Regions from separate parts of the Aliiglaciecola sp. SL4 genome, predicted to be linked through region 1. Evidence: predicted binding sites of a transcription regulator. Region 1 holds the regulator's gene; each other region holds the start of a gene.

The links. The regulator LexA, encoded in region 1, represses DNA repair genes until DNA is damaged. The targets are predictions, from matches to a motif close to TACTGTATNNNNATACAGTA.
Region 2: a site for LexA is predicted at 3,813-3,832, ahead of recA (recombinase RecA). Genes of this name have one in related genera too.
Region 3: a site for LexA is predicted at 2,716-2,735, ahead of AB6T38_RS15520 (YebG family protein). Genes of this name have one in related genera too.
Region 4: a site for LexA is predicted at 2,116-2,135, ahead of AB6T38_RS15165 (exonuclease domain-containing protein). Genes of this name have one in related genera too.

The regions. Positions count from the first base shown of each region.
Region 1 is NZ_JBGOSE010000004.1:96,796-102,685, forward strand. Features, by position in the region: gene plsB (glycerol-3-phosphate 1-O-acyltransferase PlsB) at 1-2,335, opposite strand, end outside; gene lexA (transcriptional repressor LexA) at 2,591-3,214, shown strand; gene coxB (cytochrome c oxidase subunit II) at 3,697-4,851, shown strand; gene ctaD (cytochrome c oxidase subunit I) at 4,863-5,890, shown strand, end outside.
Region 2 is NZ_JBGOSE010000009.1:9,530-15,419, forward strand. Features, by position in the region: gene AB6T38_RS13335 (hypothetical protein) at 1-54, opposite strand, end outside; gene AB6T38_RS13340 (DUF883 domain-containing protein) at 61-378, opposite strand; gene AB6T38_RS13345 (endonuclease/exonuclease/phosphatase family protein) at 593-1,573, shown strand; gene AB6T38_RS13350 (YqaE/Pmp3 family membrane protein) at 1,657-1,815, opposite strand; gene AB6T38_RS13355 (PA2169 family four-helix-bundle protein) at 1,871-2,317, opposite strand; gene recA (recombinase RecA) at 2,685-3,719, opposite strand; gene pncC (nicotinamide-nucleotide amidase) at 3,930-4,415, opposite strand; gene mutS (DNA mismatch repair protein MutS) at 4,578-5,890, shown strand, end outside.
Region 3 is NZ_JBGOSE010000012.1:43,857-49,746, reverse strand. Features, by position in the region: gene AB6T38_RS15535 (class II 3-deoxy-7-phosphoheptulonate synthase) at 1-150, shown strand, start outside; gene AB6T38_RS15530 (cyclase family protein) at 315-983, shown strand; gene AB6T38_RS15525 (serine hydrolase domain-containing protein) at 1,035-2,225, shown strand; gene AB6T38_RS15520 (YebG family protein) at 2,370-2,660, opposite strand; gene AB6T38_RS15515 (NYN domain-containing protein) at 2,780-3,271, opposite strand; gene AB6T38_RS15510 (ABC-F family ATPase) at 3,308-4,897, opposite strand; gene AB6T38_RS15505 (outer membrane protein assembly factor BamE) at 5,434-5,790, opposite strand.
Region 4 is NZ_JBGOSE010000011.1:96,376-102,265, forward strand. Features, by position in the region: gene AB6T38_RS15165 (exonuclease domain-containing protein) at 1-2,064, opposite strand, end outside; gene AB6T38_RS15170 (CPXCG motif-containing cysteine-rich protein) at 2,208-2,399, shown strand; gene AB6T38_RS15175 (YgiQ family radical SAM protein) at 2,711-4,954, shown strand; gene AB6T38_RS15180 (cryptochrome/photolyase family protein) at 5,127-5,890, opposite strand, start outside.

The DNA.
Region 1 (5,890 bases):
CGCTATCTGCTAGAAGTTGATTTTCCCTAAGGGCATTCACAAAGCTTGCCAATACATTTTTATCGAAAAATTCTGGTGAACTAATGCCGTGCAATGCAGACAATCGTTCAGCAAATTTCGCACTTGTTCGCTCCAATGCTGAGCGAGTCATTTTCTTTTCTTTTGCTAATAAAGATAACACCAATGCATAACGTTGCAGTGTTTCCTGAACACAGCGATTTAATAACCACAATGAATAGAATGATTCTGCGGTGGAGTGAGCTGGGGCTAGTTTATCTTCTGCGGTCACTATCATGCCCATCTCTAACATGCTTTCAATTAAGCCTTCCACATATTCTTTTGCTTGTTCGCTCGACATGTAAAGGAACCACTCTCGCTGCAACATTGGGTAGAGGCGCATAATAAGATCAAGTAATTTAGATTTCTCCAACCCATTGTGAGCAAATACGATGGCGGCGATTAATCCCGGAATGGCGAATAAGTGCAAAATATTATTGCGATAGTAAGTTAAGGTGACAGCATTACGTTGCTCTAACGAGATAATTTTGCCGAAGCTATCTTCAGAGACGTTCATTTTCCCCAGTTTCAGGGTTTGTTCTACAATTTCATGCCCGCTTTTGTCAGGCAAGCTCACCAACTCACTGTAAGGTGATAATTTTAGCAAGTGAATATAGTCATCCACTGCCTGCTCGAGTTCCAATTGGCCCATTGCGTTTTTCTTAGCTGAAAGTAAACACAATGCACAAAGTGACATACCGCTTATGGCCGCTGTCTGATTAATTCGCACCATAACCTGATTAGCAAGGATATTTACGGTTGGGGTTAGCCAGCTTGGTTTTTTATCAACCTCACTGTTTTGCGCATCGCGCCAACTCGGTACTTGCTCATCAAGGAAATTATTAAGCTGAATAGGTTCACCAAAATTGAGAAAGCCGTGGCCGTAGTTTTTCAACTTTCTAACCACAGAAAATAACCCGAATACGGATTCTTTTTTCTTGGTATTGCCTTTTAATTCGCTAAGGTAGCTACCTACTTCCATCACATGCTCATAACCAATGTAAACCGGTACTATACTGACTGGACGATTAACTCCTTTGATCATCGCCTGTAAGGTCATTGCTAGCATCCCGGTTTTTGGTGGTAGCAGTCTTCCAGTTCGGCTACGTCCGCCTTCAGCATAATATTTAACCGAATAGCCTTTGTTAAACAGGAGTTCTAGATATTCGCGGAATACACTTGTGTAGAGTTTATTGCCAGCAAAACTACGACGTAGGAAAAATGCACCGCCGCGTCGAAAAATGCCGCCAACAGGCCAAAAGTTTAAATTGATCCCTGCTGCAATGTGAGGGGTAACCAGACCTTGATGGTAAATGGCGTAAGTTAATAGCAGGTAGTCCATATGGCTGCGATGACAAGGAACATATATGATCTCATGACCATTTTGGGCTAGTTTCCGGACTTTATCGGCATGACCAACTTCGATTCCATCATAGATTTTGTTCCAGATCCGAGTTAAAACACGGTCGCCGAATCGAATTAAACCCTCACGGTAATCCGCCGCAATTTCGTTTATATAAGATTTAGCATTTGCCTTAGCTTTAGATAGCGGGATTTTTTTTTGTCTAGATTCTTCGTTAATGGCATTAATAACCGTCACAGAACCCAAAATTGAATTATACAACTCTTGCTTTTCTAACAGCATAGGGCCGTTAAAAGCTTGTCTTTTCCGATGGAAATGGGTGCCGGCTAAACGAATCAATTTGTGCGCGATTTCGGCTTCAGTACCAGGCAACTTAGTCATATCTCGAGACGATACTGCTTTACTATAAGAGACAAAATTATCACGGCCTAAAAACAATACGATAAAGAACTTTCGTAACCAACTGGGCGAAGCTTTATCAGCTAATAGATCAGCTAATCCATTGGACTTTCGGCCAGGTGCGCGGCCCCAAAAAACCGTCACCGGCACAATTTGCAAATCAAGATCGGCGTTGTCTTTGTGAAGTTGAAATAAATGGGTTAAGTCGGCGGCGATTTTAGTGCCTTTAATGGTCCTGCCAATGACAGATTGCGGCTGCTCTAGAAAGACACTGGCGCTATGCTCTTCACCACCGATGATGATTTTTTTAGTCGGATTGGGTAAGTCGACTTTTTTGGTCGACATTTTAAGGGCGAGTTGATCAGTAATCGAGTGGGTTCTAAGCAAATATACAATGGGTTTGCTTTTATCTATTCCTAACTCAGTTTCAATGTCAGTGGGAATACTATTGACTTTGACTAGCCATTTTACGGGAAAAGCAAAAATCGAAAGCAGCAAATTATGCAGCCAATCCATATATAACACCTTGAGGTTTCGAGTTCGTTAAAAGCATAGCATGAAGAGTCGAACTCTATTCATGTTTGCATATTAAAATGCGCAGACCAACGTCTATTAGGTTGTACTACCATTTTATATTGTTAGCGTATGTAAAGTCACCCTAATTAAATCAATAGGCTTTTGATAATTCATGAGAAAATATAAAACAACCTTTGTTTTCTCTGGGTAACTGTATATACTAACAGTTAAACTGTATAGAAAAACAGGCTGTTTATGCGTCCACTAACACCACGACAAAGCGAAATTCTTGAATTAATAAAAGCCACCATGTTAGCCACGGGTATGCCGCCAACGCGTGCTGAAATTGCTCGTCAATTGGGGTTTAAATCGGCTAATGCGGCAGAAGAGCATCTTAAAGCATTGGCACGCAAAGGTGTCATCGAAATCCTCCCTGGTACTTCTAGGGGAATCAAATTGAATGTACCCCTTGAAGATGAATTGGAAGAGGCTGGATTACCTTTAGTCGGGCGAGTGGCTGCTGGCGAGCCAATATTGGCCGAAGAGCATGTTGAGTGTCACTACAAAGTCGACCCTGATTTATTTAAACCCAGTGCTGACTTTTTGCTAAGAGTTAGTGGCATGAGTATGAAAGACATTGGTATCTTAGATGGTGATTTGCTCGCAGTTCATCGCACAACTGATGTTCACAATGGTCAGGTTGTGGTAGCAAGAGTTGACGAAGATGTGACGGTAAAACGGCTAGAAAAGCGTGGTAGAGAAGTGATCCTACATGCTGAAAACGACGAGTTTAATCCTATTAAAGTGGATTTGGCTTCGCAGCCTTTTAATATTGAAGGTATCGCAGTCGGTGTTATTCGTAACGCTGATTGGATGTAAACTTCCGTTTCTGTGACAAAGTTACACTGAAAAGTGACCTAAGGGTCACTTTTTTATTATTTTGCATTCAGGACTTTAAAAACTTAAGTTCAAGCTAAGTTTTTGTTAATCCGTTTTATTAGAAAATATTTTTATCCAACCCCTCTATTTTAACTAGATATAAAATGCACATCCTCCCTTGCTAGACACCACTCTTGGAGGTCATCGATAACCATTATCAACTTTAGTTGGTTCCAAAGTTAAAGTTATTTCCATTCGTTATAAATCATAACTTTTCCATCTATTTTGATTGAAAATCAAGCGCTTGTTTAAATTTTTAACAAAAAACACTAGACGTTAGACTTTAGTTGAGTAATTCTTATACTGGTTTTTACAGTTATGTAACATTAAGATCCCAAGTCGTTTACCAGAACTGAGCCTTTTGCGGTTATTAACTCTGCTTTGCTCCTTTGGAAAAGGCTTACATCATCAGGAGGTGTTGAGTGAAAAAGATATGGTCCGGCGTATTGGTAATACTGACCAGTCTAATTGCATTTACAGTGTCTGCAGAATCGACTTCGACTGCTGATCAGTATCAATTGAATTTGCGCAAAGGTGCGACTGAGATTAGTGGCCAAGTTTATGATCTGCATATGCTTATGTTTTTCATTTGCGTGGTTATTGCAGTTCTAGTATTTGGTGTGATGTTTTGGAGTATGATTTTCCATCGTAAATCTAGAGGTGCGCAACCTGCTAATTTTCATGAAAGTGTGAAAGTAGAAATTGCTTGGACAATTGTACCCTTCATTATTTTAGTCGTGATGGCATTCCCTGCCGCTAAAACACTGATCGCCATGGAAGACCCCGAAAACTCAGAGGTCACTGTGCTGGTTACCGGTTCTCAATGGAAGTGGCATTACAAATACATGGAAAATGATGTTGAATATTATTCCGTGATGGCCACCCAGCAAGAGCAAATCAACAACAAATTCGAAAAAGGACATAACTACCTATTGGAAGTTGATCGTCCTCTTGTCATCCCGACTGGCAAAAAAGTGCGATTTTTAGTTACCTCGGATGATGTTATCCATTCTTGGTGGGTGCCTGATTTTGCTGTTAAAAAAGATGCTAACCCAGGGTTTATTAATGAGGCTTGGGCAAACGTCATTGAGCCCGGTGTATATCGCGGTCAATGTGCAGAACTTTGCGGAAAGGATCACGGTTTTATGCCTATCGTTGTGGTTGCCAAAGAACCTGCTGAATACGAAGCTTGGATAAACGCTCAAGAAGAAGTACAGCGTAAAGCCAAGGAAGAAGAGCAAAGATTGTTGGCTATGAATATGAGCATGGAAGAGTTGATGAGCAATGGTGAGCAGGTTTATATGCGTGCTTGTGCAGCTTGTCATCAACCAAATGGACAAGGGTTACCAGGCGTATTTCCAGCCTTGGTCAATAGTGAAATGGTGCTTAATGACATGACAGCACACATAAATATCGTATTAAACGGTAAAACTGGCACTGCCATGCAAGCTTTTGCAAAACAACTAACCATGAGTGAGCTGGCAGCAGTTATTACTTACGAACGAAATGCTTGGGGTAACGATACCGGCGACATGGTCCAAGCTAAAGATGTTAACGCCGTAATGACAGGTCAATAAGGGGAGCAGTTATGAGCACAGCGACAACCGAACTCGATCATGACGACCACCATCATCATGCTCCTAGTGGCATAAAACGTTGGTTATTTACAACAAATCATAAAGATATAGGTACCCTCTATCTGTGGTTCGCGTTCATCATGTTTTTAACTGGCGGTGCTATGGCCATGGTAATTCGTGCTGAATTATTTCAACCAGGATTGCAAATTGTAGAGCCTAATTTCTTCAACCAAATGACCACTGTGCACGGGCTTATCATGGTGTTCGGTGCAGTTATGCCGGCATTTACTGGCTTAGCTAACTGGTTGGTGCCAATGATGATCGGTGCGCCAGATATGGCTTTACCGAGAATGAATAACTGGAGCTTCTGGATACTGCCAATGGCATTTACCATTTTGCTTGCTTCGTTGTTCATGGAAGGTGGTGGTCCCGCATTTGGTTGGACGTTCTACGCACCTCTTTCTACAACATACAGTAATGACACCACAGCATTGTTTGTTTTTTCTGTGCATATTATGGGGATCTCTTCCATTATGGGAGCGATTAACGTGATTGTGACTATCTTCAACATGCGTGCCCCAGGCATGACTTGGATGAAGATGCCGTTGTTCGTGTGGACTTGGCTAATCACGGCATTCCTGTTAATCGCGGTGATGCCGGTGCTTGCCGGTGCAGTGACTATGGTATTAACTGATAAGTTTTTTGGTACTAGTTTCTTTAATGCCGCTGGTGGCGGTGATCCGGTTATGTTCCAACATATATTTTGGTTCTTCGGGCACCCTGAAGTGTATATTATGATTCTTCCTGCATTTGGTATTATTTCTGCCATCGTGCCGACATTCTCACGGAAAAAACTGTTTGGTTACGCCTCTATGGTTTATGCCACCACGTCTATTGCGTTGTTGTCATTCATTGTTTGGGCACACCACATGTTTACTACTGGGATGCCGGTGGGGGCCGAGCTATTCTTTATGTTTGCCACTATGCTGATATCGGTGCCCACAGGGGTAAAAGTATTTAACTGGGTAGCAACTATGTG
Region 2 (5,890 bases), on a different contig from region 1:
GTCGTTTTCAGGCGCTGCAGATTCTTGAGTTTGGTGAGTGTCGCCATCAATCATGGGTGATTACTTTCTTTTTAGTAGTGCAGTCAGAGCCATACCTGCGGCAAATGCAATACCAGCTGTAGCGACTGGATTTTCTTTAGTAAATTTACCAATTGATGACGAATTCCAGTAGTCCAAAGCTTCTTGCTGCTTTGCAGACAATGTTTCAGCAGAAGCCGTAGCTGAGTGTCTTACTTTTTCTTCAGTTTTAGCCGCTTGTTTCGACAAAGAATCAACTGAATGGTGAAGAGCATCGGTTACCTTATCAGAAATTGGTGTCTCTGAATTATCAGTGCCCTGCTTAGGAATATTGGTAGCTGATTGTGTTTGATTTGACATGTCATTCTCCTTTTAGGTTAACGGACTATCAATCAATTATGGATAGATAGTAATGGTTAAAGAGCAACGAATATGCCATTTAAAAAAATATGAATTAATGCAGTTAAAACAGTCAATTAAAGTGTTTCGGTTAGACTCAACTTATAATTATAGGGTTCACCTTGTAAATACTTCTGATACTCTTTGCAACAATTACATCAAAACGTAAAAAAATATGTTGGAAACAAGTCTAATTTGCACAACCGGCTTTCTAGTGGCCATAACGTTACTTCCACTATTACCTAGTAATCATTGGTTATGTCGCAGTTGGGAATTTCCCAGAGTTCAGATAGTCTTCTTGATCTTAGTGAATATTCTACTGACAGTCTCTTTCACGGAAACGACTTTGATGTATTGTCTACTTTTGTTAAACCTAGCGAGTTTAATATATCAGTCCATTTGGATATTCCCTTATACATTTTTATATCCAAAAGAAGTAGAACAGGCAGAAAATTCACAAGTAGAATCCAATGTAACCATTAAAGTTATTACGGCAAACGTATTAATGCCGAATAAATCGGTACAAAAACTAATAGATATAGTGACTGAATATAAACCAGATATTTTAGTAACTTTAGAAACCAACAAATGGTGGCAAGATGCGTTAATCCCCATTCATGAAAGCTTTCCTTATCGAGTTAATAAACCCTTAGAAAATTTATATGGAATGCATGTTTATAGTAAATATGAAATTTCGGATTTGCAGGTTCTAGAATTAATTGAGAAGGATATTCCATCAGTTCATTGTCGTATTCAATTCCCACAGAACGTCAAAGTGAAGTTTCATTTTATGCATCCAGCTCCACCATCTCCAACAGAAAATGAAACTGCGAATCCAAGAGACAAAGAGTTGATTTTGATTGCCGATGAAGTGAAACACACCCAGCAGCCAACGATAGTAACGGGTGATTTAAATGATGTTGCCTGGTCGCCCACCACACGACACTTTCGTCACTTGAGTGGTCTAAAAGACCCTAGAATTGGGAGGGGATTTTTTAATACCTTTCATGCAGATTACCCAGTGATTAGGTGGCCTCTCGATCACCTTTTTCATTCACAACACTTTATGTTGGTAGATATCAAAAGGCTACCGTCAATAGATTCTGACCACTTTCCTCTGTACACAGAGTTGATGGTAAAAAGTCATATGGATTAACTGCTAATGGTTTTAATAATTAAGGAAGTCCGCTCGCAAACTTTAACCATGCGTAGCGGACTTTACACTATTCAAAGCTCGTCTTATCTTTTGGCAATAATCCAAACTGCGTGAATTATACCTGGCAAATAACCAAGAATGGTTAGTAGTATGTTTAAGAAAAACGCGCCACTAAATCCGACTTGAAGAAATACACCAACAGGCGGAAGTAGAATTGCTAGTATTAGTCTGATGATATCCATGTTTTACCTCAATATTTATTAAACATTTTTTATCTATAAGCCGCGCTGTGAGCGGCTAAGCAGTAATTTCCTGCAATGCTTTCATCTCATCATGACATGCTTGCATTGTGCCTCGAATTTCACGAAGTGCTAATGCACATGTATCAGGCTGCTTTTCTTCAAGAGCCTCATCGATTACCTCTAAGGTTTTATCTTCCACTTCTTCGAGCTGGCTGACATAGGTATGTTCTTTGTCAAACGATAATGCACCTACTAATTTTGTGTACATATTGCGGACATTCACAGTGATAGACTCCCCCTTTTCCTTCTCGCCTTTTTCGGCGATAGCGAAAGGCTGAAGAGCTTCAATTGCAGCTTTTTTCTCAAACATCATTCGCGCAAAAACTTGTTTTACAGATTGATGCGTAGCTTTATCAATGCTTTCTTCGTAAAAGTCTGCGCCCGCTCTTAGGACTTCAATCACGTCAGTTACTTTGTTTACTTGTTTCACTTCATTACTCATAAAAATCTCCTTTTAATGATCGAAAATAAATAATCAAAATTGCTCTTTGATTGTGTCGTTACTCGGTTAAAGATGGTGCAGAAAGCACACCATAGTGAAAAAACTCTGGAAATAAACACTTAAACAAACTGAATGATTAAATATTATTTAAATATTTCAATAACTTAAATTAAAAAAAGAAAATGAATGAAATAGTAATAAGAAGGGAAATAAAGAATTAGAAAGAAAGGTAAAGGTGTATAACTGTAAAAATTTTACTCTGGGAATGGAAAGTTTACAAAGACAGGTAGCTATTAAAAAACATAAAAAACCCCGCCAACTTTGTTAGCGGGGAACTCACGCTTAAGGGATGTGTATAAGGTTAGGGTTACAACACATCCTCAGAAGCTACAGGATCTTCTGGTTTGACTGTTTTAGACAGTAATAACTCCGCTCTAAGACGCTTTTCAATATCATCGGCCATATCTGTATGTTCTCTAAGGTATTTAACCACATTCGCTTTACCTTGACCGATACGTTCGCCATTGTAGCTATACCAAGCTCCAGCCTTTTCAACAAACTTCTGCTTAACACCTAAGTCAATCAACTCCGCTTCTTTACAAATACCTTGGCCATATAAAATTTGGAATTCAGCTTGTTTAAATGGCGGTGCTACTTTGTTTTTCACCACTTTAACTCGAGTTTCGTTACCAACAACTTCATCCCCGTCTTTAATCGCACCAATACGACGTATGTCCAATCTTACAGAAGCATAGAACTTAAGCGCATTACCACCAGTGGTGGTTTCAGGACTACCAAACATCACCCCAATTTTCATACGAATTTGGTTGATGAAAATAACTAAGGTATTTGAACGCTTAATATTACCGGTTAATTTACGTAGCGCTTGTGACATCAAACGCGCTTGTAAACCAACGTGGGAATCCCCCATATCACCTTCAATTTCAGCTTTAGGGGTAAGCGCTGCCACGGAATCGACAACCACAACATCCACTGCACCAGAGCGTACTAACATATCGCAGATTTCCAATGCTTGTTCACCGGTATCTGGCTGCGACACTAAAAGATCATCGATATTAACACCTAGCTTTGCCGCGTAGACTGGATCAAGGGCATGTTCAGCATCAACGAAAGCACAGGTTTTACCCATTTTTTGTGCTTCAGCGATAGCTTGTAAAGTTAGGGTGGTTTTACCCGATGATTCAGGACCATAAATTTCGACCACTCTGCCACAAGGCAAGCCGCCTATTCCCAACGCAATATCAATAGTCAAAGAACCGGTTGAAACCGCTTCAATATCTAAAGCTTGGTTGTCTCCAAGGCGCATAATCGCCCCTTTACCAAATTGTTTTTCAATCTGCCCAAGAGCAGCTGATAATGCGCGAGATTTATTATCGTCCATCGGAATATCCTTCGAAAATAGCGTGATAAATTAAACAAAGCTTCAACGAACTTGTTTATTTGTTATTTAACCTAAACTTTATGCTGAGAAGTATACTGTATGATTATACAGTTGCAAGTACAGTTTTACTTGTTTTGTGATTTTCTGACCAAGAGCGTTAAAAATCAGCGCTAAAGTTACAAGGATTAACTGACCAAAACCATGTATTGCTTAACCAATTCTGTGACTGGTCTGTTGCAAAGCAAACTCAATAGCTTGCAATCTAACTTGATGACGATCGCCAGAAAAAATCTGTTTTTCAGTAAAAATTTCGCCATTGATGTAAAATCCAAACCAAACTAAGCCGACTGGTTTATCTTCTGAACCACCATCGGGACCAGCAATCCCACTAACGGAAACGCCTACTTTGGCCTGGGATTTTTGTGCACATCCAGATGCCATCTGTTCCACAGTTTGAGCCGACACAGCGCCAAATGAAATCAAGACTTCTTGCCTAACCCCCAATAAAGATTGTTTCGCTTCGTTAGAATAGGTCACAAATGATTGTTTAAACCACTGAGAACTTCCAGCAATACTGGTTATTGCAAAAGCAACACCACCACCGGTACAAGATTCAGCACAACTAATTGTCCATCCCTTTTGGGTTAACTGTTGACCCAGTTGATGGGCTAATAAATCAATAGATTCGGTTAACATAGAACGAATATGCTCCATTAAATTTTTTATATGGCAGATTGTACTAACAACTGCTAGAAAAAAAACCCATACTTCTTATAATGCCCAATTGTTTTTAACGTCTTATTTAGATAAGGCATTTATTCAAGCATAACCTCAACCTGCAAAGAGATCCCAACCTCAATGAGTAATAGCGTTAAACAGTCAGATCTAGATAGCCACACTCCCATGATGCGTCAGTACTTAACTATAAAAGCTGAACATCCAGATATTCTGTTATTTTATCGTATGGGGGATTTTTACGAGCTATTTTTTGATGACGCGAAAAAAGCCTCTGAGCTATTAGATATATCCTTAACTGCTAGAGGTAAGTCAGGTGGTAATGCCATTCCAATGGCCGGCGTGCCCTATCATGCAGTAGAAAGTTATCTCGCTCGCTTAGTTAAAATGGGGCAATCGGTGGCGATTGTGGAGCAAGTAGGTGATCCCGCCACCAGCAAAGGTCCTGTTGAGCGACAAGTTCAGCGCATTGTAACTCCCGGTACGGTTACAGACGAAGCTTTATTAGAAGATAAACAAGATAATTTATTGGCCTCAGTTTTTGTCCAAAAAGAGACATTCGGGTTTGCCATAATCGACATTACCAGCGGCCGTTTTAGTATCTCTGAACTGGCCGGTGAAGAAGCCTTATTAGCGGAATTGCAGCGCTGCAATCCTGCCGAGTTGCTATATCCTGAAGGGTTTAGCCACCTTCATTTAATCGACGATCGCGTAGGCTTACGCCGCCGCCCTGTGTGGGAGTTTGATTTCCAAACCGCCAACAAACAGTTAAACCAACAGTTTGGTACCAAGGAGCTCAATGGTTTTGGTATTCAAAATGCAAAAATTGCCATTTGTGCTGCGGGATGCATTGTTCAATATGTTAAAGACACACAACGCTCAGCTTTACCACACATACGCAATATTCAGTTGCAAAACAATGACGATACCGTGCTCATGGATGCAGCCACAAGGCGCAATCTAGAATTAACCTTAAATTTATCTGGCGGCGTAGAGCATACATTAGCGAGTATTCTAGATTTCACAGTCACCCCAATGGGAAGTCGGTTATTAAAACGCTGGATCCAAACCCCAGTGCGCGATTTACAGGTCATAAATAGCCGCCAACAACAAATAAAGGCCCTACACGCAGACGAACACGAAGATTTACGCGACATGCTTAAATCCGTCGGGGATATGGAACGTTGTTTAGCCAGGTTAGCCTTACGTTCAGCACGACCTAGAGATTTTTCAAGGTTGGCTAATGCATTCGTCATGCTGCCAGATATACAACAAAAGTTAGTAAATTTAGGACCCTACTTTGCTAACTTGAGTGCAGATATCAACAACTTCCCTGAACTTGGCGAACTTTTATCTAAGGCCATCATCCCTAACCCGCCGGTATTAATTCGCGATGGCGGGGTCATTGCTCCGGGTTACAATGAAGAGTTGGATGA
Region 3 (5,890 bases), on a different contig from region 1:
CACGTTACTGAATGTACTGGGGGCGCGTATCAAATTAGTGATGATGATCTTGCGCAAGCATACAAGACACAATGTGACCCTCGTTTGAATGCCGATCAAGTACTGGAAATGGCATTTTTAGTAGCAGATCATTTGAAAAGCGGTAAATAACGCTATAGCTTGATCTCACTCTTGTTTCACATTTAAAGCCAGTTGCTAATCCAACTGGCTTTTTTATATCTGACAGCTTCTAATTTAGTTCCAAAAAGTGCATATTATTTAAAAGTTTACAGGTTTTAATCACGTAACAGTGTAATAAAGGGAATTGACGATAAATGAGTAAATTAATCGATCTTAGTCATACAGTGGAAGATGGCTTAGTGACCTACAAAGGCTTACCAGCTCCAATCATTTGCGACTACTTGAGCCGAGAAGCGTCAAAATCGCACTATGACGAAGGCACGTCATTTCAAATCGGTAAAATTGAAATGTGCTCTAATACTGGCACATATATCGATTCCCCATTTCATCGTTATGCTGATGGCGATGATCTTTCTGAACTTTCACTTGAATCAGTTGCTCATCTAGATGGGGTTAAAATTACTATCCCTGAAAATATTTTAGCAATTGATGAAAGCTACTTTGCACAATTAGATTTAACCAATAAAGCCGTGCTCATAGAAACCAACTGGTCTCGTCATTGGAATACGGACCTGTATTATGAAAATCATCCATATCTAACGGAAGACGCAGCTATTTTCTTGAAGGAAAGTGGCGTGTCATTGGTGGGTATTGATAGCCATAATATAGATGATACTCGCGGCGGTGCAAGGCCAGTTCATAGTACTTTATTGGGGGCGGATATTTTAATTGTTGAACACATGTGCAATTTGCAATCGCTGCCAGATAAAGGGTTTTATTTTTATGCGGTGCCGGTAAAAATCAAAGGTTTTGGTACCTTTCCGGTGCGCGCATTTGCGCAATTAACAGAACAAAAAACCTAAACCGAAAGATCTCACCATAAGCTATGTCTTGTAAGACAAATAGGGACGAGTATGAAAACTGCAATAAAATGGATATTTAGTACATTCTTAGTAATTTTAATCATTGCTGTCATCGGGGGCTGGTGGATTGGACCGACTTGGCGTTCCTTGCTCTTAGATCCACCTAAAGATACTGATGTCCTGTTCTGGAGTCAAAGCCAGCGAGATGCAGGTTTTCTAGTGCTAGATCAACTGTCATTTCTGGTGAAATCCCGGGAAATTACACCAGCAGATAATATTAGAGTGTTGCCTAAAGGCGAGGCACTCGTTGTTAATGAAGATGTCGATAGGTTTTTTGACGAGCAGCGTTTGGCTGGCGGCTTAATCCTGCATAAAGGCAAAATTAGATTTGAAAAATACGCACTTGGACATTCACAACAAGGACGTTGGACGAGCTTTTCAGTGGCGAAATCATTTACCTCAAGCTTAGTGGGGATTGCGCTAAAGGAAGGTCATATTCGTAGTCTCAAGGATCCTGTGTCTGATTATATTGCGGGGCTAAAAGGTTCTGTCTATGACGATGTGACCATTGAACAATTGCTAACCATGACATCAGGTGTGGCGTGGAATGAAGATTATTACGATACAAACTCTGATGTGGCGTTATTTAATAATCACCAAGCAGAAGACGGTTTGCCAACAATAGTTAGTTATATGCGAATGCTAAATAGGGCTCATCCTGCGGGAGAAAAGTGGAATTATTCAACAGGTGAGACTAACCTAATTGGTATTTTGGTAGAGCGAGCTACCGGTAAAAGACTGGCAGATTATCTAACTGAAAAGATCTGGCAGCCTTTTGGTATGGCTAACAAAGCAACCTGGATTTTGGGGGCTGATGGTAATGAAATTTCTGGCTGTTGCATTCAAGCAAGCTTACGAGACTTTGCTCGCTACGGTTTGTTTATACTAGAACAAGGCAGAATAAATGGGCAATCTGTTTTACCCGATAACTGGTTAGCTAAGGCGACCACTACACAAACTGAAATAGGTGTTGAGGGCAGGGGCTACGGTTACCAATGGTGGACATTCGATGACGGCAGTTTTACTGCTGATGGTATCTTTGGACAAACAATATTTGTCGATCCTAATAGAGATCTCGTGATTGCATTTAATGGTAATTGGCCCACGGCTACCGATTCGAATTTAGATAGTAAACGTTTAGAGTTTATCGATAAGATAAGAGAAGCAATAGATTCGGAATAACACTATTGTTAAAAGGCTCGCTTTTCCATGTTTGTGGTAACTGGAGTATCACTTTCTTGATTGATATATAGAATCGAGAAAGTGAACCAGCGCTTACACAAACGCGTAAGCGTGTTTTTAAACTAGGATAAAGTATCTTACTAATTAAGCTTTCTTTTTATCCATCTTAACTACTTCCGCTTTTTCTTGTTCTAATATGGAATCCGCATCTGTGCCTTTAAATAATTTGGCAATGACGTCTTTATTTTTAGACAATAAAATAGTGAGGTCTTCGGCAACATCATTTGGCAATTTGATGCCTTTTGCTTGGATATAAGTGCCTAGATTATCCGCAACATCAAGCATTTTGTCATATTGATCAGCCGCCTTTTTGTCAGAAGTCACAAGTTTTTCTTCTCCATTTCGCTCAACAACATATCTCACAATAATAGCCATTATGTTTCCTCATATTTCTGTTGGTTTTGTGCCATCAAGGATAAATATAGCTTAATACTGTTTGTATGTACAGTATTTTGCTGAAGCACTAAACAAATGGTAGCGAAGTGTGTTGACGATTATTTAAGGAATGCTGAATTGGCTTCAATAGGATGATATATATCCACGCAATCGCTTAAGGTTTTGGCGGTGAGTTGAGGAACGCTATAGACCTGTGTTGAAACCTGATACTTGCTTTTGATATAACCCATTAATACCGCAAAGTCGCCATCTCCACTGAGTAAAATCACCTCGTCTAGAAGCGGTGATTGATCGATCATATCAACGGTAATACCAACATCCCAGTCACCTTTAGCTGTGCCATCGCTGCGTTGAATAAAGGGTTTTAGTTTAACTTCAAAACCAATATGCCTAAGGGCATCTTGAAATTTAATTTGTTGGTCATGTTGACGGGCAATGGCATAGGCATTGGCAACCACTATGTTGCCGCGAGTTGAGAGGTGCTGCCAAAACTGTCGATAATTAAACTGTTTTTGATAAGCCTGTCGGCAGGTGTAGTACACATTTTGCACATCCACAAAAACGCCGATGTTTTTGGTTTTATTTTGCATACCTTTACCGCCTACAGGTTAGTTAAGTTAGCTTAATTAAACGAGTTTTTTACTGCTTAAGTAATCTTCGTAGTTACCTCTAAAGTCGACAATGCCGTCTTCTGTAATTTCCAGAATGCGAGTTGCCAATGAAGATACAAACTCGCGGTCGTGGCTGACAAATAACAAGGTACCAGGGTAGTTTTCAAGAGCTAGGTTTAATGACTCAATAGACTCCATATCCAAGTGATTGGTGGGTTCATCCATTAACAATACATTGTTTTTCTGAAGAATGAGTTTGCCGAAGATCATGCGGCCTTGCTCACCACCAGATATCACCTTGACGGACTTATCAATTTCTTTTTGGGAAAATAACAATCTGCCCAGTGTCCCTCTAATAACCTGTTCGTCATCACCTTCTTTACCCCACTGATACATCCAGTCTAGTAAAGTTTTGTCTTCTTCAAAGTCGTGTGCATGGTCTTGGGCGTAATAACCGATGGATGCGTTCTCAGACCATTTTACAATACCACTGTCAGCAGCAATATCTCCATATAAGCAGCGCATCAGCGTTGTTTTACCCGCACCATTAGGACCAATGATGGCAACTCTTTCGCCGACCTCGATCATTAAATCCAGGTTTGAGAATAGGGGAGTGTCAAAGGATTTACTGAGTCCTTCCACTTCAAGGGCTAATCGATGCAGTTTTTTGTCCTGATCAAAACGAATAAATGGGTTTTGACGACTAGAGGGTTTAACTTCATCTAGTTGGATTTTATCTATTTGTTTCGCTCTGGAAGTGGCTTGTTTCGATTTTGATGCATTTGCAGAGAAACGGCTGACAAAAGATTTTAGTTCTGCAATTTGCGCTTTTTTCTTAGCGTTGTCAGACAATAAACGTTCTCTGGATTGGGTCGCTGCGGTCATATACTCATCGTAGTTGCCAGGGAAAAGTCTTAATTCACCGTAATCTAAATCCGCCATATGAGTACAAACACTGTTTAGGAAGTGACGATCGTGGGAAATAATGATCATGGTACAGTTACGTGAGTTTAGCGTATCTTCCAACCAGCGAATGGTATCAATATCCAAGTTGTTGGTCGGTTCGTCAAGCAACATGATATCTGGATCGGAAAATAGAACTTGGGTTAACAACACCCGTAATTTCCAGCCTGGAGCCACTTCACTCATAGGGCCATAATGCAGGGCCTCTTCAATGCCCACACCAGTTAGCAGTTCTGCTGCCCGGGATTCTGCGGTGTAGCCATCCATTTCGGCAAACTCAGACTCTAATTCTGCTGCTCTTATGCCATCCTCTTCGGTCATTTCAGGATTGGCATAAATCGCATCACGCTCTTCTTTTACTTTCCATAACTCTTCATGACCCATGATCACGGTATCAATTACAGAGTATTGTTCAAAGGCGAACTGGTCTTGTTTTAGTTTACCAATTCGTTCATTAGGATCTTTGGTGACGTTACCTGATGATGGTTCTAAATCATTACCCAGAATTTTCATAAACGTGGATTTACCGCAACCGTTAGCGCCGATAAGACCGTAACGATTTCCCTCTCCAAATTTAACGGAAACATTTTCAAAAAGAGGCTTGGCACCAAATTGGATGGTGATATTGGCAGTAGCTAACACGATGGCAATTCCTATTGATAAAAGACATATAAATTTTGCGCGGGATTATGCCATAAATAACTAAGTTTTGATGGGGTTTGTTGATATTAATCGCGGACTGGGTGTAAAGGGTGGAATAAAAGCTAAGCAGGAGGGTAACCAGCTAGTTTAAAGTGATAATAAGAAATTAGCGTCTGGTGAGGGAGTTGTTTAGCAGACACAGTGGAAAACAGTCGAGCGAATACCAAGTCCTAGCGCGTAAACACGGATTAACCAGAAAACAACCGGAATGAAGAGGGGAAGCTTAGTAGGACTAAAGCAGGGGGATAAATAATAATTGTCAGCTCAGAATTAAGCTAATGTAATGACTAATACTAAGGTGACTACTAACGTAACTACAATCGTAAAGAGTAAGGTAAATAAATACAAACGTAACGAGCTTGATGGCGCTTAAGATTAATATATTAAAACTTACTCACTCAGAAATTCACTAACAAGCCTATATGCCCCTACTATGAAGATTTAAGGTGGCATATAGGTGGTAATTTAGCTATTTGTTACTGATCTAATGGCGTATTAAAATCTTCGGAAAGCTCAAAGTCACCAGTTACGCTAGCCACTTTTTCGTCTTCAAAATGAATGATTAATTCTTTACGAAAGTCTTCACCACGTTTACTCATACCCCGTTTCATTTCGTAGACGTAATACCATGTATCATGGTCAAAAGAATCTTGAACAACAGGGCGGCCAAGAACATATATGACTTGTTCCTTGGTCATTTCAATTCGTAGTTGCTTAACGCTTTTTTCCTGAAGGAAATTGCCTTGGGGAACGTCAATACGGTATATCCAATCTGTGCAACCAGACAAAAACAATGTTGTTACTACAGCAACTATTATACTTTTATACTTCATTCATTCTTTCATTTAAGTTAAATAATTAATTTAGCTAAGCCGTTAAGGCTGCCTATTTCTGGACACGCATGCTAACTCACCATGAGGCCTGCAATCAATA
Region 4 (5,890 bases), on a different contig from region 1:
GTGATGTCTGCTCATATCAATCCCAAAATGTCGGGTTAGATTGGCTAATGAATATGATGGCAGCCCCGGCACTGCTTTGCGCATCTCGCGGACGGTACACAGTTTAGGCATACGAAAATTTTGATCGAGGCGTTCAAATTCTGCGCGGATAAACCCATAATCAAAATTCACGTTATGGGCAACAAAAACACAATCAGACAAATAGCTGCGTAAGTTTTCTGCTATTTCCACAAATAAAGGGGCATCGCTAACCATTTCATCATCAATTCCGGTTAATTGAGTGATTTTTTGTGGAATATGACGCTGGGGATTGACCAGAGTTTGCCAACTATCAATGACCTTGCCGTTGATAACTTTGGCTATGCCAATTTCAGTAATCCTATGTTGATTTGCCCGTCCGCCAGTGGTTTCGATATCAACTACAGCATAGGGTTGTTGGGGATCTAAAAACCACTCAACTTGGGTCACTGCCACCTTAAACCCTGATTTTCTAAGCTGTTTGATGGTTAATAGCTGATTTTTACGTAATTGATCACCTGGCGCCTTTATTTCTTCAAAGCGCAATCCGTTATCATCCACCACCATGATATCTGGATAACCATCAGCATAGTTTTTAAAGTCTTTTGCCATCATTCTTAGATGGTCTTTAAAGCCTTCGATATCCACATGATCAAAAAATACCGCTAACACCTCAAGCAAGGATTTGTGCCAACGAAAAATACCGTTAGGACGACCGTATTTTTCGAGCATAACTTTGGATAATTGTTTGAAGGTGAGTTGGGCACTGGTCATTCGGTAAAGGCGCGTCTCAATATCTTGCTCGTAAAGGTGATAGAAATTATTTTGACTGATAGCTTGGGGTTTGTAATCGAATTCAGTGACCAATGCATTGCTATCCATTTCAAAAAGCTCATGCCAAAACACTAAACCAAACAATGCACGCCACAGCCTATTTTCAGTGCGAAAGGCCTGTTTTTTCTGCTTCTGATAATACAGTTTTACCCCTTGCTCCACCGAGTCCATGTACATCTCATCAATCAAAACTTTAGTGGATTGCTCCCGCAACATATCGGTGAGGCTACTGGTACGTTTTTGTTGAAATTTACGGGCTAAAAAGTCTTCAGCAAAGGTTAATAAGGCTTCTGACTCTGGCTCTTCAATAATTCTCTCTAAGCGGTTTTTTACCCAGTCTGTTTCCCCTAATTTGTATTTTTCACGAATCACTTTTTCTTGCGCTAGGGGCTCGGCAGAGGCTGCCAATAAGTTGATCCCTAGGGAGACATCTTGGGGGAGAATGGCTTTACCTAATTTTAATAAAAAGCGGTCACAATATTCGTTGGCAAGGGTACCTTGGGGCACTGGAAAAGAGGTAAATTGCTGGGCAAGTGAAACTTGTTGACTAGCGGTTAGGGTGGACACTTGGCGGCGCTGATGCGCATAGAAAAACGCACTCTTAGCTTCGTCGATGAAGTCGAATCGTGCATTATCAGTACTTACTCCTCGCTGCGTCGGCATAATTCCGAGGTCGCGCATGGAAAATTTGGATAAGTTACTGTTGAGATCCCCAAAAAACAAAAATAAAAAATAGTGTATGTGCTGGTCTTTCCCTCGGTGTATAACCGTGTTGTTTTCGAGCAACGGGGAGAAGTCTTCAAATTGACAATATTCTTGCACTAACTGTAAATAATCGGCTTTACTTTGGGAGGTTTTAAAACTGATATCTGCATTACGCAATACTTGCGCTAATTCTGGTTTGGTGAGGTTATTGGTTAACTCTGCAAAGTGGCACTGGTTCACTTCTGTGTAAAAACCTTCTGCTATTAGTGTGTCTAAATGCAATTGGTGATGGTTAATTTCTTCGTAAAACAGTGAAGTACGTTTAATGATGGGAGATTTTCGATTGAGCCCACGAACGTACAAACATTGGGCGTCTTCACAAAGAGCATGAAATTTATCAATAAAGGCACTATCTTCAGTAGAGAGCAAATGTGCACAGGGGCCAGTAATAAACCCAAGAAACTCATGAAAATGGGTTAAATAATATTTGCTCGGGAGCTCTTTCATCAAAGCATATAATCATATTGATTGGACACTATTTTAGTGTATTTTAAAAACTACTGTATATCCAGTCAGTGTTGGGTGGTTTTTCAAACTTTTTCAGTGTTTTTTCCGTAAACCATAATATCTTAACAACTCAAGGAGTCACCATGAGCCTCACAGTCGCCAGTAAATTTGAATGTCCGTACTGTATGACAATCAACGATTTAGAAATCGACGAAGCCAACGATATCAACCAACAGCAAATCGTCGACTGCCAAATATGTTGCCAACCCATTGAATTACAAGTCATTGATAACGGCTTTGGTATTGAGGTGATCGCGAAGCGGGATGACGAGTAAAGAGCAAGCGAGACGACGAGTAGAGAGCAAGCGAGATGACGAGTAGAAAGCAAGCGTGATGCGAATAAGTAGCAAGGGAGGTGATGAGTAACCTGCTAGGGAGTAAATGAGTATGACGAATAAGGAAAGTATTCCGTTGCTTATAAAGTCAGCTGTGCAACATAAACATACAAAATGTTCAAATAGTGAGCAGTATTGTTGACACTTTGTCTTGTTCGGTTAACCCACTTAATAGTGATAATGTTCTTGTCTAAAGGCTTTTTCTGGTATACTCCGCAAAATTTTAAACCCTTAACTTCTTGGTACAATACATGACTGTTATGCGACAGCCTGTTCAGCGAATGAAAGCTGAAAAAGGGCTATTTTCCTATCCTAAATATTGGGCCGAATGTTTTGGTCCAGCGCCGTTTCTGCCTATGTCTCGAAAGGAAATGGATCAATTAGGCTGGGATAGCTGTGACATTATTATTGTGACCGGGGATGCCTATGTTGATCATCCTAGTTTTGGAATGGCGGTAATCGGCCGCGTACTCGAATCCCAAGGGTTCCGAGTGGGGATAATTTCTCAACCAGACTGGACCAGCAAAAAAGACTTCATGAAACTAGGTGAACCAAACTTATTTTTTGGTGTAACTGCGGGCAATATGGACTCTATGATCAACCGCTACACAGCGGATCGAAAATTACGTCACGACGATGCTTACACGCCAAATAATGAAGGTGGAAAACGTCCTGATAGAGCCGTTACTGTGTATACCCAACGTTGTAAAGAAGCCTACAAAAAGCCAGTAGTCATTGGTGGTATCGAAGCAAGTTTGCGCCGCATAGCCCATTACGATTATTGGTCAGACAAAGTTAAACGTTCAGTGCTGTTTGATTCTAAAGCCGACATGTTGATGTTTGGTAATGCCGAACGCCCTTTGTTAGAAATGGCCCATCGATTTGCCGCAGGCGAGACTATCGCAGATATGCAGGATATTCGCGGCACTGCGGTGATACGCAAAGAACCATTGCCTGAGTGGCAAGGTGTTGATTCAACGCACGTAGATGTAATTGGCAAAATTGACCCTATTCCTAGCCCTTATGAATACATTGAAGATAAGTGTGCTGTGGCTGAAGATGAGCAAAACAAAGTCATTGATGATGCTCAAAAAGCCAAACCTGTGGTGGTGCAACCATTTACCTCTAAAACCCAGCGCAGAAAACCTTGGGAAAAGACTTATGTGATGTTGCCACCTTATGATGTGGTGCGAGCTGAGAAAACTCATTATGCTCATACATCACGGATATTACATCAAGAAACCAACCCAGGTTGCGCTCGCGCGTTGGCTCAGCGTCATGGCGATCGTATTATTTGGATAAATCCGCCGGCATTTCCATTGGAAACCGAAGAGATGGACGCGGTGTTTGATTTACCCTATGCCCGTGTGCCTCATCCTAGTTATGGCAAAGCCAAAATTCCTGCTTACGACATGATTAAAACGTCGGTGAATATCATGCGTGGTTGTTTTGGTGGTTGTACATTCTGTTCTATTACCGAGCATGAAGGACGGGTGATCCAAAGTCGCTCTGAAGATTCGATTATTCGTGAAATCGAGCAAATTCGCGACAAAGTACCAGGTTTTACCGGGGTAATCTCCGATTTAGGCGGTCCTACAGCCAATATGTATAAATTGCGTTGTAAAAGTGCCAAAGCTGAACAAACTTGCCGTCGTCTCTCCTGTGTGTGGCCAGATATTTGTGGTCACCTAGATACCGACCAAACGCCCACAGTGGAGCTGTATAAAAAAGCCCGCAAAGTTGAAGGGGTGAAGAAAGTTTTAATTGCTTCTGGCGTTCGTTATGACTTGGCCATTGAAGATCCCAATTATGTCAAAGAACTGGTTACCCATCATGTGGGAGGCTACCTAAAAATAGCCCCTGAACATACTGAGAAAGCGCCACTGGATAAGATGATGAAACCCGGCATGGGCACTTACGAACGTTTTAAAGAAATGTTCGATAAGTACACCAAAGAAGCGGGCAAAATTCAGTATCTGATCCCGTATTTTATTTCTGCTCACCCGGGCACAGAAGATATGGATATGGTGAGCTTAGCCATGTGGCTTAAAGAGCACAATTTCAAATTGGATCAGGTACAAAACTTCTATCCTTCGCCCATGGCTAACGCGACTACTATGTATCACACGGGTAAAAACCCGATACATAAAGTAAATCACAAAAGTGAGCAAGTCACAGTGCCAAAAGGCGAGATCCACCGCCGTTTACATCGTGCATTTTTACGTTATCACGATCCTGCAAACTGGCCAGTAATCCGCAAAGCATTAAAAGAAATGGGTAAAGCCCACCTGATCGGAAACGGAGCTAAACATCTAGTACCCGCAGAAAGCAAAGATGAATTAAGTGGGAAGGCTCATAATAACTATGCCAAACGGTCGCGGAATAAAGCGTTTGCCAAAGGCAAAGGAAAAGCTAAATCTCAGCAAGGGTTAACCCGCTTTAGTGATAATCAGCCCCACAATAAAGCGGCGGGTAAGTCCAACAAAAAACGTTAATCAAGTTCAGTGCGGGAGTGTATCCCGCGTAATAGCCTAGGTTGACCTTAGGTGTTAAGTTTACGTTGGTGTGTTTATGGCATCGTTTCCATGGCATAACATGTTTCATTTCCACGTATAAACAACCCACGGCATAAATGCCGTGCTACAACCCCACGGCATAAATGCCATGCTACACGGGCTGGTTGTTATCTAATGCCTTGAAGAATATTTCGCTGTCTTGACGAATATGCCGTAATTTTTCATCTTTCATTCTGTTTAAGGTGGCGTAGGGCATGCCTAACCTTGGGTTGGTGGCGAGCTTGTCTCGGTTACGGTCCAAAAAGTCCCAATATAGGTAATTAAACGGGCAGGCTTGTGGGCCGTTTTTCTGCTTAACGTTATAATGGCAATGTTGGCAGTAATCGGACATTTTATTGATATAACTGCCACTTGCCGCATAGGGTTTACTGGCTAACAAACCTCCATCGGCGTATAAAATCATGCCGCTAACATTGGGCATTTCCACCCATTCATAGGCATCGGCGTAAACGATCAAATACCATTGGTTAACATCATCCGGATGCACACCACTTAACAGCAAAAAGTTTCCTAAAATCATTAATCGCTGAATATGATGGGCATAGGCGTTGTCTCGGGTTTCACTGATACATTGTTGTAAACAATTCATATCAGTGTCTGCACTCCAAAAAAATTCCGGTAACTGTCGCTGTGCATGGAGGGCATTTTGTTTTTTGTAATCGGGCATTTTTAGCCAATAAATCCCTCTCACATACTCCCGCCAACCAAGTACTTGCCGAATAAAACCCTCAACAGAGTTCAGCGGCGCATCACCATTATGATAAGCATTCTCGGCCAGTTCGATGACCTCTCTAGGTAGCAGTAAACCGCAGTTTAAATAAAAGCTAATATGGGAATGGAATAACCAAGGTTTGC